3 regions of the Streptomyces sp. SCL15-4 genome follow, and region 3 is predicted to be linked to each of the others. Evidence: predicted binding sites of a transcription regulator. Region 3 holds the regulator's gene; each other region holds the start of a gene.

Region 1 (2,265 bases), 2.1 Mb from region 3:
GACGACCAGGGTCGACAGGGCCTCGCCCTCGACGTCCTCGGCGATGATCAGCAGCGGCTTGGAGGCACCGGCCTGGATGACCTTCTCCAGCAGCGGCAGGAGGTCCGCGATGGCGGAGATCTTGCCCTGCGTGATCAGGATGTACGGCTCGTCGAGGACGGCCTCCATGCGCTCCTGGTCCGTCACGAAGTACGGCGACAGGTAGCCCTTGTCGAAGGCCATGCCCTCGGTGAAGTCCAGCTCCAGACCGAAGGTGTTGGACTCCTCGACGGTGATGACACCGTCCTTGCCGACCTTGTCCATCGCCTCGGCGATCAGCTCGCCGACCTGCTGGTCCTGGGCGGACAGCGCGGCGACGGCGGCGATGTCGGACTTCTCGTCGATCGGGCGCGCGGTGGCGAGCAGCTCGTCGGAGACGGCCTTGACCGCGGCGTCGATGCCCTTCTTCAGGGCGGCCGGGGAGGCACCGGCGGCGACGTTCTTCAGGCCCTCGCGGACGAGCGCCTGGGCGAGCACGGTGGCGGTGGTGGTGCCGTCACCCGCGATGTCGTTGGTCTTGGTCGCCACCTCCTTCACCAGCTGGGCGCCGAGGTTCTCGTACGGGTCCTCGATCTCCACCTCGCGGGCGATCGTGACACCGTCGTTGGTGATGGTGGGGGCGCCGAACTTCTTGTCGATGACGACGTTGCGGCCGCGGGGGCCGATCGTCACCTTGACGGTGTCGGCAAGCTTGTTGACGCCGCGCTCAAGGGCGCGACGGGCGTCCTCGTCGAACTTCAGGATCTTCGCCATGACAGCGGGAGCCCTCTCGGAATTCTGTAGGTGAAAAACGCCGCGCCCCGGGCGCCCGGCTTCTTATTCGATCGCGGGGGCCAGGGGCGCAGCTCAAGCGGAGAGTTGCTTGAGGTGATTACTTCTCGATGATCGCGAGCACGTCGCGAGCCGAGAGGACGAGGTACTCGTCGCCGTTGTACTTCACCTCGGTGCCGCCGTACTTGCTGTAGAGGACGACGTCGCCGACCTTGACGTCGAGCGGAAGCCGCTCGCCGTTCTCGAACCGGCCCGGGCCCACGGCGAGGACGGCGCCCTCCTGGGGCTTCTCCTTCGCGGTGTCCGGGATGACCAGGCCAGAGGCCGTGGTCTGCTCGGCGTCCAGCGGCTGGACCACGATGCGGTCCTCGAGCGGCTTGATGGCAACCTTGGAGCTGGCGGTCGTCACGATCCGACCTCCCCCTTCGGAGATCTCACGGGGTTAACTGTCTGAGGTGGCGACCAGGTCGATCCGTCGTCGCGGGTGCCGGACCTGCCCGTCGCGTTTGTTGGCACTCTCACCTGCGGAGTGCCAGAGCCGAGACTATGACCGGGGTTAGCACTCGGTCAAGCGGAGTGCCAATGCCGCGCGGCGCGGCGGCGGTGAATCGGCCGTCCCGGCGTTGACCGGCGGGCCGGCCCGTACCGGAAAGAGCCGGCAGGTGGCCCTCGGGGCGGGCCGCCGTCAGGCCGTGTTCCCGGGCCGCTTCGAGGACCCGTGCCGTGTGCTCGCGCACGGGGACGTCCGTCGGCCCGCCGGGGCCCGCGAGGACGAGGCCGCCGGGGATGAGGCGGCGGGTGAGGGCGGCCGTCGGCGCGGCGGGGCGGGCGGAGCAGGCCGAGGCGGGTGCGGAGGCGGTCCTGCCGGCCGCCTCATCCCGGCGCGCCGGCCGGCGTACGGCAGTCCGGCCGGGGCCCGGTGGCCGGCGGTGCGGTCGCCGGGGCCGGCGCCGAGAGCGCGCAGGCGGGCGAGGCGGCGGCAGCCGGGGGCGGTGGTGCCGTCGGTGACGGGCAGGGTGGCATGGAGCGCAGTTCGCGGACCGTACCGGCGCACCCGGAGGCCTCGGGCGCCGCCGCCGCAGGTGCGGACGTGGTCGGGGACGGTGGGGCAGGCCGGGTCCCGGGGGCGGCAGCCGGGGATGGTGGTGCCGTCGGTGACGGGCAGGATGGCATGGAGCGCAGTTCGCGGACCGTACCGGCGCACCCGGAGGCCGCGGGCGGCGCCGCCGCCGCAGGTGCGGACGTGGTCGGGGACGGTGGGGCAGGCCGGGTCCCGGGGGCGGCAGCCGGGGGCGGTGGTGTGCGGGCGTATGCCTTCGGCGGTCTTTCCGCCGTGGTGTTCCACGGGGTCGACGGGCTGGGCGCAGCCCGTCGGGGGCGGGGCCGACGGCCGGCCCCGCGGGTGCCTCACAGGTAGTCTTCCAATCGGGCGACGGCGTAGCCCTCGCGGGTGAC
Region 2 (2,265 bases), 960 kb from region 3:
GACGCGGTGGCCGGGACCGGCCTGACCGCCACCATCCGCCCGACCCTGGACTCCTTCCGAGAGGCTGGCCTCGCATGAGCGTGACCGTTCGCATCCCCACCATCCTGCGCACCTACACCGGCGGCCGGGCCGAGGTCCCGGCCGAGGGCGCCACGCTCGGCGAGGTCATCGCGGACCTGGAGAAGAACCACACCGGGATCGCCGCCCGCGTCCTGGACGACCAGGGCAAGCTGCGCCGGTTCGTCAACGTGTACGTCAACGACGACGACGTGCGCTTCGAGCAGGGCCTGGAGACGGCGACCCCCGATGGCGCCGGCGTGTCGATCATTCCCGCGGTCGCCGGCGGCTGATCCTTTCCGACGGCGCGGCCGGTCACCGACCGTCCACTCGATTGCCCCCTCCGTAAGAGAAACGGAGGGGGCAATTCTGCGTGATTGAACGCGGTAGAGTTGGGGAACACGGTCGCGGCCCGATGGTCGCGAGCCCTGGATTCATGCCGCGCGCCCGATAAGAAGTAGCCAAGTTGTGCGGGTTCTGCGCGGCTTTTGTGGCTTTTATGGGGCCCGACTTGCCCTGGAGTCGGGTGAATTCTCGCCATATTCCGGACCCCGCACGTCCAGAATTCTCGTCCGATTGACCTGTTGCAGACGGCAGTTGGACAGATACATTCAGCCGCGGTCGACGCGTTCCGGCGCACGCCCCCGACCAGTTGGGGGGTGAGGTCTGACCCGGGTCCGCGAAGTGTGGATCTGTGCAAGGGCCAGTAATAGGGGAGTTAGGCATGGCTCAGGGCACCGTCAAGTGGTTCAACGCGGAGAAGGGGTACGGCTTCATCGCGGTCGACGGTGGTGCGGACGTCTTCGTCCACTACAGCGCGATTCAGATGGACGGCTACCGCACCCTGGAAGAGGGCCAGCGGGTCGAGTTCGAGATCTCGCAGGGCCAGAAGGGTCCGCAGGCCGACATGGTTCGCGTCACCGCCTGAATGTTTTCGCGTGAAGGGCCCGCACCTCACAGAGGGTGCGGGCCCTTCGCCGTGCCCCCGGCCGCGCCCCGGTTCCGGTGTTCGCGGGCGGCTGACGGGCGCCGTCCACCCGGCCGGGCGCTTGCACTCGACCATGCCGAGTGCTAATCATTGCGTTAGCACTCTGAAGGTGAGAGTGACAGCGAAGGACCGGGTCGGTGAGGCCCGCAGGCCGGGTGGGGCAAGGAACCACGAGGCCGGCGAGCCGTCCGTCGCGGGCGCGGGCGCGGTCCGAAGGAATCACCCCCAGTCCTGGAGGGACCACTTCACATGGCCAAGATCATCGCGTTCGACGAGGAGGCGCGGCGCGGCCTCGAGCGCGGCATGAACCAGCTCGCGGACGCCGTGAAGGTGACGCTCGGCCCCAAGGGCCGCAACGTCGTCCTCGAGAAGAAGTGGGGCGCGCCCACGATCACCAACGACGGTGTCTCCATCGCCAAGGAGATCGAGCTCGAGGACCCGTACGAGAAGATCGGCGCCGAGCTGGTCAAGGAAGTCGCCAAGAAGACGGACGACGTCGCCGGCGACGGTACGACCACCGCGACCGTGCTGGCCCAGGCCCTGGTCAAGGAGGGTCTGCGCAACGTCGCCGCCGGTGCCAACCCGATGGCTCTCAAGCGCGGTATCGAGAAGGCCGTCGAGGCCGTCTCCGCCGCCCTGCTGGAGCAGGCGAAGGACGTCGAGACCAAGGAGCAGATCGCCTCCACCGCGTCCATCTCCGCCGCCGACACCCAGATCGGCGAGCTGATCGCCGAGGCCATGGACAAGGTCGGCAAGGAAGGCGTCATCACCGTCGAGGAGTCCAACACCTTCGGTCTCGAGCTGGAGCTCACCGAGGGTATGCGCTTCGACAAGGGCTACATCTCCGCCTACTTCGCGACCGACATGGAGCGCATGGAGGCGGTTCTCGAGGACCCGTACATCCTCATCGCCAACTCCAAGATCTCCGCGGTCAAGGACCTGCTCCCGCTGCTGGAGAAGGTCATGCAGTCGGGCAAGCCGCTGCTGATCATCGCCGAGGACGTCGAGGGCGAGGCCCTGTCGACCCTGGTCGTCAACAAGATCCGCGGCACCTTCAAGTCCGTCGCCGTCAAGGCCCCGGGCTTCGGCGACCGCCGCAAGGCCATGCTCGGCGACATCGCCATCCTCACGGGCGGCGAGGTCATCTCCGAGGAGGTCGGCCTCAAGCTGGAGAACGCGACCCTGGACCTCCTGGGCCGCGCCCGCAAGGTCGTCATCAC
Region 3 (2,265 bases):
GCCCTGGCACTGCGGGCACGGCCGGGAGGTCATGACCTGGCCCAGGAAGGACCGGGTGACCTGCGAGACCTCACCCCGGCCGCGGCACATGTCACACGTCTGCGGGGACGTGCCCGGGGCCGCGCCCTCGCCGTTGCAGGTGGCGCAGACGACGGCGGTGTCGACCTGGATGTCCTTGGTCGTCCCGAAGGCCGCCTCGTCCAGCTCGATCTCGATCCGGATCATCGCGTCCTGGCCGCGCCGGGTGCGCGAGCGCGGCCCGCGCTGCGACGCCGTGCCGAAGAACGCGTCCATGATGTCGGAGAAGTTGCCGAAGCCGCCGGCCCCGAAGCCGCCCGCGCCGGCGCCGCCGGACTGCGAGAGCGGGTCGCCGCCGAGGTCGTAGACCTGCTTCTTCTGCGGGTCCGACAGCACCTCGTAGGCGGCGTTGATCTCCTTGAACCGCTCCTGGGTCTTCGGATCGGGGTTGACGTCCGGGTGCAGCTCGCGCGCGAGCCGACGGAACGCCTTCTTGATCTCATCCTGCGACGCGTCGCGGCGCACGCCGAGAACGGCGTAGTAGTCCGTGGCCACTTACGACTCCGCCAGGATCTGTCCGACGTACCGTGCCACTGCGCGTACCGCTCCCATCGTTCCCGGGTAGTCCATGCGGGTCGGTCCGACCACGCCGAGCTTGGCAACCGCCTCGCCGCCCGAACCGTAGCCGACCGACACGACGGAGGTGGAGTTGAGTCCTTCATGGGCGTTCTCGTGCCCGATACGCACGGTCACGCCCGGTTCCTTCGCCTCGCCGAGGAGCTTGAGGAGCACGACCTGCTCCTCCAGTGCCTCCAGGACGGGCCGGATCGTGAGGGGGAAGTCGTGCCCGAAGCGGGTGAGATTGGCGGTGCCGCCGATCATCAGCCGCTCCTCGTTCTCCTCCACCAGTGTCTCCAGCAAAGTGGAGAGCACCGTGGAGACCGTACCGCGGTCCTCCGGCTCGAAGGCGTCCGGCAGGTCCTCGACCAGCCTCGGCACGTCCGTGAACCGGCGGCCCGCGACCCTGCTGTTCAGCCGGGCCCGCAGATCCGCCAGCGAGGCCTCGCCGAACGGGGCCGGGCAGTCGACCATACGCTGCTCGACCCGGCCGGTGTCGGTGATCAGCACGAGCATCACGCGCGCCGGGGCGAGCGAGAGCAACTCCACGTGCCGGACCGTGGACCGGGTCAGCGACGGGTACTGCACGACGGCGACCTGCCGGGTCAGCTGCGCGAGCAGCCGCACCGTGCGCGCCACGACGTCGTCGAGGTCGACGGCGCCCTCCAGGAAGTTCTGGATCGCCCGCCGCTCCGGCGCGGTCATCGGCTTCACGCCCGCGAGCTTGTCCACGAACAGGCGGTAGCCCTTGTCGGTGGGGATGCGCCCCGCGCTGGTGTGCGGCTGCGCGATGTACCCCTCGTCCTCCAGGGCCGCCATGTCGTTGCGGACGGTGGCCGGGGAGACGCCGAGGTTGTGCCGCTCGGTGAGCGCCTTGGAACCGACCGGCTCCTCGGTGCCCACGTAGTCCTGGACGATGGCGCGCAGTACCTGAAGCCTGCGTTCACTCAGCATTCGCGCGCACCTCCAGCACGTCGTCCGTCGTCCCATCGGGTCGTCCGCCTGGCACTCCTCCCACACGAGTGCCAGCATTCCCCGGCCCAGTGTACGGCCGTCCGGTCCACACCGGGCAAGGTCGGTCCGCCGTACCGGGTCCTACCGCTAGCGTCGCGGGTATGACCGTGACTTGGGAAGAGCTGGGGTGGGAACGGCTGGCGGCCGGGGTGGGGCGGTGCCGGCTGCCGGGCTGGGACTGCACGGTGGGGCTGGTCGTGGGCGAGGGGACGGCGCTGCTCGTGGACGCCGGTTCGAGCCTGGCGGAGGGGGCCCGGCTGCGGGCGCGGGCGGAGGAGCTGGCGGGCGGCCGTGTGACCCATCTCGCGCTCACCCACCCTCATTTCGACCACGTGTTCGGCTCGGCGGTGTTCGCCGGGGCGGAGGTGTACGGAGCGGTCGGGCTGGACGCCGTGCTCGCGTCCGAGCGGGCGGAACTGCGGCTGGACGCGGTGCGCAACGGGCTGCCGGTCGCCGACGCCGACGAGGCGGTGGACGCGCTGGCCGCACCGCGGCACCTGGTGTCCGGCGAGTGGACGCTCGACCTCGGCGGCGGCCGCCAGGCGCTGCTGGCCAACGTGGGCCCGGGCCACACCGCCCACGACCTCGCGGTCCTGGTCCCCGGCTCACCGGAGA

Evidence for each region. Region 3 encodes HrcA, which represses chaperone genes, less so after heat shock. Its sites were predicted from a motif close to TTNGCACTCNGNNNNNCNGAGTGCNAA; they were not measured.
Region 1: the regulator HrcA is predicted to act here: its motif matches at 1,367-1,393, upstream of groES (co-chaperone GroES).
Region 2: the regulator HrcA is predicted to act here: its motif matches at 1,106-1,132, upstream of groL (chaperonin GroEL).

The regions. Positions count from the first base shown of each region.
Region 1 is NZ_JAOBTQ010000001.1:3,531,083-3,533,347, forward strand. It holds gene groL (chaperonin GroEL) at 1-792, opposite strand, end outside; gene groES (co-chaperone GroES) at 911-1,219, opposite strand; gene SCK26_RS15145 (polysaccharide deacetylase family protein) at 2,218-2,265, opposite strand, start outside.
Region 2 is NZ_JAOBTQ010000001.1:4,689,374-4,691,638, forward strand. It holds gene thrC (threonine synthase) at 1-78, shown strand, start outside; gene SCK26_RS20720 (MoaD/ThiS family protein) at 75-350, shown strand; gene SCK26_RS20725 (cold-shock protein) at 782-985, shown strand; gene groL (chaperonin GroEL) at 1,295-2,265, shown strand, end outside.
Region 3 is NZ_JAOBTQ010000001.1:5,652,052-5,654,316, reverse strand. It holds gene dnaJ (molecular chaperone DnaJ) at 1-573, opposite strand, end outside; gene hrcA (heat-inducible transcriptional repressor HrcA) at 574-1,590, opposite strand; gene SCK26_RS25270 (MBL fold metallo-hydrolase) at 1,752-2,265, shown strand, end outside.